Linked DNA regions of Pseudonocardia sediminis. The main gene of each other region encodes a partner of the protein of the gene in region 2 in a complex. Links are inferred from orthologs where the notes say so. Each region holds a gene or a part of one and is shown on either strand. Other genes may lie near its edges.

What was found. Proteins that work in one complex are often made in the same cells at the same time.
Region 1: the proteins of tsaB (region 2) and tsaD are in contact, whole or in part, in a solved structure (PDB 4WQ4), measured with the Escherichia coli proteins. The link is inferred for Pseudonocardia sediminis from one-to-one orthologs.

The regions. Positions count from the first base shown.
Region 1 is NZ_SHKL01000001.1:897,118-902,287, reverse strand. The notes cover bases 2,304-5,170. They hold tsaD (tRNA (adenosine(37)-N6)-threonylcarbamoyltransferase complex transferase subunit TsaD), read right to left. Parts: upstream 4,329-5,170; coding sequence 3,279-4,328; downstream 2,304-3,278. Other genes in these bases: EV383_RS04390 (MFS transporter), read left to right, coding at 4,903-5,170; EV383_RS04395 (MarR family winged helix-turn-helix transcriptional regulator), read left to right, coding at 4,409-4,906; mshB (N-acetyl-1-D-myo-inositol-2-amino-2-deoxy-alpha-D-glucopyranoside deacetylase), read right to left, coding at 2,322-3,227; EV383_RS04410 (hypothetical protein), read right to left, coding at 2,304-2,325. Outside these bases: EV383_RS04420 (GNAT family N-acetyltransferase), read left to right, coding at 14-1,036; EV383_RS04415 (hypothetical protein), read right to left, coding at 1,064-1,891; more of EV383_RS04410, read right to left, coding at 1,888-2,303.
Region 2 is NZ_SHKL01000001.1:5,547,863-5,553,650, forward strand. The notes cover bases 2,732-5,530. They hold tsaB (tRNA (adenosine(37)-N6)-threonylcarbamoyltransferase complex dimerization subunit type 1 TsaB), read right to left. Parts: upstream 4,583-5,530; coding sequence 3,881-4,582; downstream 2,732-3,880. Other genes in these bases: EV383_RS25925 (aldo/keto reductase), read left to right, coding at 2,732-3,340; rimI (ribosomal protein S18-alanine N-acetyltransferase), read right to left, coding at 3,411-3,881; tsaE (tRNA (adenosine(37)-N6)-threonylcarbamoyltransferase complex ATPase subunit type 1 TsaE), read right to left, coding at 4,701-5,162; EV383_RS25945 (alpha/beta fold hydrolase), read right to left, coding at 5,199-5,530. In the rest of the region: co-chaperone GroES, read right to left, coding at 43-336; EV383_RS25920 (alkaline phosphatase D family protein), read left to right, coding at 643-2,238; more of EV383_RS25925, read left to right, coding at 2,384-2,731; more of EV383_RS25945, read right to left, coding at 5,531-5,788. UniProt on the Escherichia coli protein: Required for the formation of a threonylcarbamoyl group on adenosine at position 37 (t(6)A37) in tRNAs that read codons beginning with adenine.

The sequences.
Region 1 (5,170 bases), 4.7 Mb from region 2 along the record:
AGGTGCGCCTCAGTTGGAATCCACCCAGCGGTTCGACGACCGGCTCGCAGCCCTGGTGGGGCAGCGTGTCTCGCTGCGCAGGCGGATCTTTGCCGACGGCGGGCCGGGGCCCCGGTTCACCGACGCGGTCGGGGACCTCACCGAGGCCGGCGACGGCACGTTCGTCGTGCACGCCCGGTCCGGCCCGGTGACGGTGGATCCCGACGACGTGGTGGCGGTCCGTGCCGTCCCACCGGCGCCGCCGCGACGGCCTTCCTGGGCCGCGGTGGGCCGTCTGGAGCAGCTCTGCGCCGACGCCTGGCCGCCGGTGGCGCGACGCGACCTGGGCGGCTGGCGCCTGCGCGCGGCGGACGGGTTCACCCACCGCGCGAACTCCGCGCTGGCCGCCGCCGACCCCGGGATGCCGGTGACCGACGCCCTGGCCGCGGTGCGCGCGTTCGCCGCCGAGCACGCGATCCCGCCGGTCGTCGCGACACCGGAGGGCTCGCCGTGGTCGAACCGGGTGCGGGAGGCCGGGTGGGCGCTCGAGGCCGGCTGGGCGCAGGGCTCCGAGGTGGCGGCGCTGGTCGCGGACCTCGGCGCACTCGCCGGCGCCGCCGGACCCTCGGACGGCGCCCTCGACGTCGCGTTCGACGCCGTCCCGGACGTGGCGTGGTGGGACCTGTTCGGCGAGGGCCCCGACGACCCCGGTGCCGCGGCGCGGGAGCGGGTGCTCGTCCCCGGGCCGGACGGTCCGGAGTCGGGGTTCGGGCTCGCCCGCCGTGACGGCGACGTGCTCGGCGCCGTACGGGCGACCGTCGTCGACGACCATCTGTACCTGTCCCGGCTGCACACCGACCCGTCGGCGCGACGGACCGGCGTCGCGGCCCGGCTGACCGCGGACGCCGCGGCGTGGGGCCGGGCGCGGGGTGCGCGGTTCGCCGTGCTGCAGGTCGCCCTGGACAACGAGCCGGCGCGGGCGCTCTACGCACGGCTGGGCTGCACCGAGCACCACCGTTACCACTACCTGGTCCCCGGCCCGGACGCGACGGCGTGACGCGAATGGGCCCCGGAGACCTGCGGGTCAGGCCTGCGCGAGCCCCCGGTGGACCAGCCACTTGCGGCCCGCGCGGGCCGAGCGCTTGAGACCGGACCACTCCCCCAGGTACTTGCCGACCACCCCGACGACGGGCAGCAGGCCCAGCCACTCGTGGTAGAAGCGACCGTGCGGGCGCTTGTCCAGCTCGTCCTCGACCGACCACAGCGCCCGGCCCAGCCGCCACACCGTGGACCCGACCCGGCGCAGCGTCGTCCCGGCGCCCTGACCGCCGCCGTGCAGGTCACCGGTCAGCTCCGCCGCCGCCGCGTCGGCGGCCGCGTCGTCGGAGGCACTGAGCTTCTCCGCCGGGACGATGTCGCGCCGGAACAGCACCGACGCCAGCAGCGAGACGAGCTGCGGCTCGTCGTGCACGCCGTGCTCGCCGGCCACGGCGACCAGCAGCAGTCCCTGCCCGGCCGCGCCGACCGCCGAGGACACCGGCAGCGTCCGCGCCAGCGCGCCGCCCAGGCCCGGGATGGCGGCGATCAGCGTGGTGAAGCGCCCGACCCGGTAGACCCACCAGTGCTCGCGCGCCTCGACGTCCATCGCCGCCCAGGCCGAGGTGCCGGGGACCTGCACCGACGCCAGCGCGTCGAGGATCTTGTCCGAGAGCTTGCGCTCCTCCGGCTCGACGTCGGTGCCGGTGACGGCGTCCGGGCCGACCCGCGACCGCAGGCCGAACGGGTCGGTCTCGCGCAGGCCGTCGAGCACCGGCCGGGTCGCCCGCACGAACGGGCGCAGGATGGTGACGATGGCGTCGTCGCTGATCGGGCCGTTGCTGCGCGGGTGGTCTCCGGAACGGGTGTCGGTCACGATCGGGCCTTCCTGGTGGTGGTCTGCGGCCCGGTACCGGCGCCGAGTCGTGCATCGGCAGCCTGCTCGGCCAGGCGCTCGACCGCCCGCCGGAAGCAGACCAGCCCGACCGCGACGCCGGTGAACAGCAGCAACGGCGTCTGCCACGCCAGCGAGCTCCCGGACACCAGCGGCAGCAGCACGTCCCCGCCGGGCCCGAGGGCACCGACGACGGCGGTGGTCAGGAACCAGACGAGGATCGGCGCGGCGGCGCCGCCGACGCTCGGCAGGACCTCGACGGTGGCGCGGACCAGCCACGGCATGGTCAGCAGGATCATCAGCGTCCCGAGCGGGACCGGCACCGGTCCGATGTAGAGCGACTGGAAGATCAGCTCCAGCACGGCCAGCAGGACCGAGAGGACCAGCAGGGCGACGATCATCGGGGCTCGGGTCACGGGTCGATCCCTTCGAACAGGTCGGTCTCGGCCCGGCCGCCGCGGTCGGTCACGAACCCCGGTCCCGCCCCGGCGAGCACGAACTCCTCGACCCCGAGCAGCGGCTGGGCCACCTCGTTGCTCATCGCGTAGGCCACGAACCCCGGCTCCTCCGGGTCGTTCCAGACCGAGATCTGGGTGGCGTGGGCCCGCATCGCGGCGATCCGCGCGGCGCGCACCGGCGTCACGTCGATCCGGGTCGTCACCTCGGCGTCCGCGACGCTGGGCAGCTCGTCCGGCTCGGGCTCGGTGAACGGCAGCCCGGACCGGCCGGCGAGACCGGCGATCCCGGCGTCGAGCTCGGACCGGGACTGCACGGCGTAGTACAGCTTCGCGACGACGTCCGGGCGGGCGGCGGCCGCGGCGGCGCAGATCTCGTGCACGCGCACGTGGTCCGGGTGGCCGTACCCGCCGTCGTCGGCGTACCCGACGATGACCTGCGGGCGCACCCGGTCGACGACCTCCAGCAGCTGCGCGAGCTGGGTCCCGAACGGCCCCGGGGCGGCGAACGCGCGCGGGTGCAGCTCCGGCGGGAGCGCGGCGCGGGTGCCGTGCCCGGCCAGCACCATGCCGCTGTCGCGCCACCGCCCGGTGCCGCCCAGGAAGAGGTGCTCCGGCGATCCGAGGGCCTCCAGCGCGCCCGCCAGCTCACCGATCCGGTAGCCGCCGAGCTGGTCGGCGTGGTCGGGGGCGAGCCCGGCCAGCTCGGGCGGGATGACCTCGCCCTCCTCGCCGAGGGTGGCGGTCACGACGGTGACGTCGGTCCCCGGGTCGGCCGCGTAGCGCGCGATGGTGCCGCCGGTGGTCAGCGTCTCGTCGTCCGGGTGGGCGTGGACGAGGAGCAGTCGTCGGTCGGCGGGCACGTCGCGGAGCTTACGAGGTGATCACGGGTGCGGCCGTGCCGGGAGCACGAGTCACACCGGCTGCGGGACCGGCACCAGCGCGCCCGTGAGCTCCACCGACGGGACGGCGGTGCTCGCCAGTCCCGCGGGCGGCACGTCGGCGCGCACCAGCAGGTCGCCGAGCGCGGCGATCATCGCACCGTTGTCGGTACACAGGCGCGGGACGGGGACGCGCAGGGTGATGCCGGCGCCGGCGCAGGCCGTCTCCATCCCCTCGCGCAGGGCGCGGTTCGCCGCGACCCCGCCGACCATCAGCAGCGTGTCCGACTCCTGCTCCCGGCATGCGCGGACGGCCTTGCGCACCAGCACGTCGACCACCGCCTGCTGGAACGACGCGGCGACGTCCGGCACGGCGAGCGCGCGACCGGCGTCGTGGGTGGCCTCCACGTGCCGGGCGACGGCCGTCTTGAGGCCGGAGAAGGAGAACCCGAAGGGCGCGTCGCGTGGGCCGGTCATCGGGCGCGGGAACGCGACCGCGTGCGGGTCGCCCTCCAGCGCGGCCTTCGAGATCGCGGGGCCACCGGGATAGGGCAGGCCGAGCAGGCGGGCGACCTTGTCGAAGGCCTCCCCCGCGGCGTCGTCGACGGTGTCGCCGAGGTGGACGACCGGGTCGCGGGCCAGGTCGCCCATCGACAGCAGCGACGTGTGCCCGCCGGAGACGATCAACGCCACGCAGCGCTCGGGGAGCGGCCCGTGCTCCAGGACGTCGACGGCGGCGTGCCCGGCCAGGTGGTGCACCCCGTGCAGCGGCACCCCCAGCGCCGTCGCGTACGCCTTCGCCGCGGCCACCCCGACGTGCAGCGCCGGCGACAGACCGGGCCCGGCCGTCACCGCGACGGCGTCGACGTCGGACAGCGACACCCCCGCCCGCTCGACGGCCATCCGCACCATCGGCACGACGGCGCTCACGTGCGCCCGCGCCGCCACCTCCGGCACGACCCCGCCGAAGCGGGCGTGCTCGTCCGCGCTGGAGGCCAGCCCGTCCCCGAGCAGCACCCCGTCGGCGACGAGACCGGCCCCGGTCTCGTCGCAGGACGTCTCGATCCCCAGCACCAGCGACACGCCGACCAGTGTTCCACCGGCCGCTCGTGGCCTGCGCGCAGCCGCTCCACCATTCCTGACAGTGCTGTTATATTAGCGCTGTGACGAACGCGGCGGCCGGCGACGACCCGACCCTCGAGAGCGCACTGCGTCCGCTCAAGGAGCTCCTCGACGGGCTCGACGGCGAGATCTCCCGCCTCTACGAACGGGAGGGCGTCACCGGTGTGCGGCCGCGGTTCACGATCGCGCTGATCCGCCTGCGTCACCGCGGGCCGATGACGGTGAAGGCGCTCGCCGCCGAGATCGACGTGACGCACTCGGCGATGAGCCAGACCGTCACGGCGATGCGGGGCGAGGGCCTCGTCGCGACCACGCCCGGCCCCGACGCGCGGACCCGGCAGGTGGAGCTGACCGCCGAGGGCCTCGCCCTGGTCCCGTTCCTGGAGGCGGAGTGGCGGGCGACCGAGCAGGCCTTCGCCGAGCTTCAGGCCGAGCTGCCCTCGTCGCTGCAGACCTGGATCGACGCCATGACGGTCGCCCTGGCGCGCCGAAGGTTCCTGGACCGCATCACCGAGAAGCTCGACCAGCCCGGGACGTGAACCGCCTGGACCGGGTGCTGGACCTGCGCCCGCTGCGGCACCGCGACTTCCGTCTACTGTGGATCGGGACGACGGCGCAGATGCTCGGCGGCCGGGTCGCCGTCGTCGCGGTGCTCGTCGACGTCTGGGAGCTCACCCGCAGCCCGCTGAGCGTCGGAGCGATCGGGCTGGTCACCGGCGTCGCGACCGCGGTCTTCGGGCTCGTCGGCGGCACGCTCGCGGACACCGTCGACCGGCGCGGGGTGATCCTCGTGACGAGCGCCG
Region 2 (5,788 bases):
CGGACCACCGGGGCGGTCGCTGTTACACGGGGTACTTCTGGGTCAGTTGACGACCGCGAGCACGTCACGCGCGGAGAGGATCAGGTACTCCTCGCCGTTGTACTTGACCTCGGTGCCGCCGTACTTCGAGTAGATGACGACGTCGCCCACGGCCACGTCGAGCGGGACGCGGTTGCCGTTGTCGTCGACGCGACCCGGGCCCACGGCCAGGACCTTGCCCTCCTGGGGCTTCTCCTTGGCGGTGTCCGGGATGACGATGCCGGAGGCCGTGGTGGTCTCGGCCTCGCTGGCCTGGACGACGATCTTGTCCTCGAGCGGCTTGATGTTCGCCACGATGACCTCCCCTTCCTGGGGTGAATCTCGATGTCACTGGGTCGAAGTGTCCGCACCCGGCCGACCGTGTCCCCGCCGTCGCGGGTGTCGGGGCCGCCGGTCACCGGCTGCGCTCTGGCACTCTACTCACGAGAGTGCCAGAGCGTGCGCGCGGCCACAACCACGTGTCGCAGGACGAGTCACCCGTACCCGACCGAGATCACCGGGACGGTCCCGATCGCCCGCCCCGGGGACGTTCGTCGCCGGGAGTTCACCCGCCCTTCCGGCCGTCGCCACCGTGGACACGTCCGGGCGATATCCGATGTCGGAGTGCCCACCACACGCCGTGACGTCCTGCGCGCCGGACTGACCGCCACCGCCACCCTGACCGCCGCCGGTGCTCTCGGGGGCACCGCGTTCGCCGCCTCCCCCGCCCGGCCCCGACCGGCCGCACCCGGGGAGGTGTTCACCCTCGGTGTGGCCTCCGGCGAGCCGACGCCCACCGGCGTCGTGCTCTGGACCCGGCTGGCCACCGACCCCACCGCCGACGACGGCCTGGGCGGGCTCGGCAACCGGACGACCGACGTCGAGTGGGAGATCGCCCTCGACGAGCGCTTCACCAGGATCCTGCGCCGCGGCCGCACCCGGACCGGCCCGGAGCTGGGGCACAGCGTGCACGTCGAGGTCGGCGGCCTGGCCCCGGGCCGGGAGTACTGGTACCGCTTCCGCGCCGGCTCCGCGCTGTCGCCGCCCGGGCGCACCCGCACCGCGCCGTCGCCGGGTTCGATGGCGCCGCTGGCCATGTGCTTCACCTCCTGCTCGCAGTTCGAGCACGGCTACTTCACCGCCTACCGCCACCTCGCCGAGGAGCGCGCGGACGTCGTGCTGCACCTCGGCGACTACATCTACGAGTACGAGGCCGGCGGCTACGAGGCCCCCGGCGGCAACGTCCGCGACCACGCCGGCCCGGAGACCACCACGCTGGCCGGGTACCGCCAGCGGCACGGGCAGTACCACGCCGACGCCGACCTGCAGGCCGCCCACGCGTCCGCGCCGTGGCTGGTCGTGTTCGACGACCACGAGGTCGAGAACAACTGGGCCGACGACGTCCGCGAGCTCCCGATCGACCCGCCCGGCGACTTCACCGCCCGGCGCACGGCGGCGCTGCGCGCGTACTGGGAGAACATGCCGTTGCGCGCCGCGCAGCGCCCTCGCGGGGCGGACATGCAGCTCTTCCGACGGGTCGGCTTCGGCGGGCTCGTCACGTTCCACATGCTCGACACGCGGCAGTACCGCGGCGACCAGCCCTGCGGTGACGAGTTCCGGACCGACTGCGCCGAGCGCACCGACCCGGCCCGCTCGCTGCCCGGCTCGGCCCAGGAGCGCTGGATCGCCGACGGCTTCGCCCGGTCCCGTGCCCGCTGGGACGTGCTGGGCCAGCAGGTGTTCTTCTCCCAGGTCGACTTCGCCCCGGGCGCCGGACGCGGGTTCAACCCCGACGCGTGGGACGGCTACCCGGGCTCGCGCGACCGCGTCGTCGACTCCTGGACGGCGGCGACGAAGCGTGCCCGCGCCCGCAACCTGGTCGTGCTCACCGGGGACGTGCACGCGCACTGGGGCGCGGACATCAAGGCCCGCTTCGACGACCCGTCGTCGCCGGTGATCGGGACCGAGCTGGTGTCGAGCTCGATCACCTCCGGCGGCGACGGCTCGGAGACGCAGAAGGACACGGCCACGACGCTGGCCGAGAACCCGCACATCCGCTTCTACAACAACCGCCGCGGCTACGTCTCGACCCGCTTCGAGCCGAACCGCCTGACGAGCGAGTTCAAGGTCGTCCCGTACGTGAAGAAGCCGGGCGCCCCGGTCGAGACCCGCGCCCGCTTCGTCACCGAGGACCGCAACCCCGGCCTGAACCCCGCCTGACGCCGGGCCCCGCCGCACGGCGCCGCACGGCCCGGCACTCATGACGCTGCCGTGCCGCGACACGGAACCGATGCCGCACGGGTGCCGGACCCGCGGGCCGGGCGACCCGGCACTCGTGCGGCTCGCGTACCGCTACGAGGGACCGATGGCGCACGAGTGCCGGTGCGGGCCGGTGGGTAGCGTCGTCGGCGTGGCGGATCTGGTGCTCGGGGCGAACGTGTTCGGGTGGACGGCGGACCGGGACGCGTCGTTCGCGGTGCTGGACGCGTTCGTCGAGGCCGGCGGTTCGATGATCGACACCGCGGACTCGTACACGTTCCGCGCGCCGGGCAACTCCGGCGGCGAGTCCGAGACGATCCTCGGCGAGTGGATGGCCGCACGCGGGAACCGGGACGCCGTCGTGCTGGCCACCAAGGTCGGCGCGCTGCCCGGGCGGACGGGGCTGTCCGCGGAGAACATCGCCGCCGCGGCGCGGGACTCGCTGCGGCGGCTGCGGACCGACCGGATCGACCTCTACTGGGCGCACCGCGACGACCCGGACACCGCCCAGGAGGAGACCCTCGACGCGTTCGACGCGCTGGTCCGCGACGGCTCGGTCCGCGCGATCGGGGCGTCGAACTTCTCCGCCGAGCGGATCCGCTCGGCGCTGGAGATCTCCGCGCGGGACTCGCTGACCGCGTTCACCGCCGTGCAGCCGCACTACAACCTGATGGAGCGCGACGGGTTCGAGGCCGCCCTGGCGCCGTTGATCGAGTCCGAGCAGCTGCCGTGCTACCCGTACTACGGCCTGGCCAAGGGGTTCCTGACCGGCAAGTACCGCGCCGACGGTCCGGACCCGGGCAGCCCGCGCGCCGAGGGGGCGCGGGCCTACCTGGACTCCCGGGGGCAGGCGGTGCTGGCCGGGCTCGACGAGATCGCGGCCGGGCACGAGGTGCCCGTCCCGTCGGTCGCGCTGGCCTGGCTGGCCGCGCAACCGGCCGTCACGGCACCGATCGTCAGCGCACGTACCCCGGCCCAGCTCGCGGAGATCCTGCCGATGCGGACCCTCGCCCTGACCCACGACGAGCTCCGCTTCCTGACCTACCTCTCGGCGACGTCCTGAGCACACCGTTGATCAGCGGATCGGCGGCGATACGCGTCAGCGGTGTCGTGGATCGCCGCCGAGGCTGCGATCACGCCGGGTCGCGGCGCATCGTGTAGGCGTCGGCGTTGCTGGGGCGGTAGTAGCGCTTGCGCAGGCCGACGACGGTGAAGCCGGTCGAGGCGTAGAGCGTCTGCGCCGGCTCGTTGTCCGTGCGGACCTCGAGGAACACCGTCGCGTGCATCTCGTCGGCGACGGCCAGCAGCGCGTTCTGCAGGCGGCGGCCGATGCCGTGGCCCTGCCAGGCCGGGTCGACGCCGATCGTGTGCACCTCGGCCTCGGCCTGCGGCGGACCGGCGACGAACGCCAGTCCGGCGTAGCCGACCAGCTCGTGACCGATCCGGGCGGCGAAGTAGGGGTGCCCGATCGCGATCTCGTCGCGGAAGGCCTGCGCGCTCCACGGGTCGTCGCCGGGGAACAGGATCCGTTCCAGCTCCGCGCACCGCGGCGCGTCGGCCCGGTAGAGCGGGCCGAGCGTCACCTCGGGCGACGGCGCGGCCATCAGGCCGTGACCCGCTTGCGCCCCGTCGGCTCGACGGCGTCGGGGCGGCGCAGGTAGAGCGGTTCCAGCGGGGCCGGTTCGCTCCCGGCGAGCAGCACCCCGGCCGCGGCCGCGGCGAGCCCGTCCGGGGGCGGCGACGCGGGGCCGCCGATCTCCAGGCCGAGCCGCTCGGCGAACGCGGCGTCGCCGACGGCCCGTCCCACGAACAGCTCGGTCAGCCGCTCGCGCAGCTCCACCGGGGCCTCCACCGACGGGCCGGTGAGCCGGCGTCCGGCCGGGTCGTAGACGGCCCAGTAGGTCTCGCGACGGCGGGCGTCGGTGGTGACGAGCAGGTTGCCCGGGCTCGCGGCCCGCTCCGACGGCGGGAACTCCCCGGCCGCGGCGAGCGCGATCGCGTCCAGCGAGCACACCCCGTGCACCGGGACCCCGAGCGCGTCACCGAGCGCGGCGGCGCTGACGATCCCGACCCGCAGCCCGGTGAACGGGCCCGGCCCGCACCCCACGACGACGGCCTCGACGTCGGCGAGCGTCACCCCGGCCTCGGCGACGATCTCCAGCACCGCCGGCATCAGCAGCTCGCCGTGCTTGCGCCCGTCGTGGGCCCGCGCGGCGCGGACCGACGGCCACGAGCCGTCGGCGGTCAGGTCGACGAGACCCGCGGTGACCACGGGGGTCGCGGTGTCCAGGGCCAGTACCAGCACACCGGCCAGACTACGAGCGCCCGGCGCGGGTCCGGTCCCCAGGCCCCGCCGCCCGCCGTCCCACCACCGGCCGTGCGCGGAAATCGCTGCCGGGGCGACGGTATCCGCTCACGACCCCTCAGCCGCGGCGGATGGTCGCGATCCGCACGTCGTCGGGGCGGCGTTCGAGGGTGACGTGCACCGACCGGTCGGAGAGACGTTCGGCCACGCCGGTGCCCCACTCCACCGCGACGACGGCGTGCTCGAGGTCGGTGTCGAGGTCCAGGTCGTCCAGCTCGGCCGCGACGTCGGCTCCCTCGGCCAGGCCGAGGCGGTAGGCGTCGACGTGCACCAGCGCCGGTCCCGCGCCCGCCGACGGGTGCTCGCGTGCGATCACGAACGTCGGCGACGTGACCGCGCCGGCCACCCCGAGCCCGCGGGCCAGGCCGCGGACCAGCGCCGTCTTGCCCGCCCCGAGCGGACCGGCGAGCAGGAGCAGGTCACCGGCCCCGAGCTGCCCGCCGAGCTCCTCGCCGAGGCGTTCGGTGTCGTCGACGGTCGGCAGCTCGCGCTCGCCCTCGACGATCCCCGCTGTACTCATGTCCACCTCCACGGGAGGGAGTATGTCGGCGGGTGCTCACGCCCGCTTCTTCGATCGGCGCCCACGGGCACCGCCGCGGCCCTTCGTCGGGGCGTCGGCCCCGGCGGGTGGTTCGGTGCTGCGGCGCGGGCGGCGCAGCCGGAACCGTCCGCTGCGCGAGCGCTCCAGGCTGCGTTCGATCAGGTCGGCGAGCTCGTCGTCGACGCGCTCGGACTGCTCCAGCATCGGCATGTGCCCGACGCCGGTCAGCCGGACCAGGCGCGCGGTCGGCAGCGCGGCCGCGATCACCTCGCTGTGCCGGTACGGGATGATCCGGTCCGCGTCGCCGGCGAGCACGAGCACCTCGCAGCCGGACAGGCCGGGCAGCGCCGCGACCCGGTCGTGCGTGCCGAGGGTGTCGACGAAGTCGGTGAGCGCGCCCACCGCGTTCGAGTCGATCATGGTGTCGACCAGGTCGACCATCCGCGGGTCGACGTGGCGGTCGCCGTAGGCGAACCGCTTGGTGATCGCCCAGATGACGTCGCCGAGCGCCCGGCGCCCGGTCTCCACCAGGCCCGGCTGCCACGCCGCCAGCATCCCGAGCCCGCGGGTCAGCGGGTTGCGCCGGGACAGGAACGTGCCGGGCA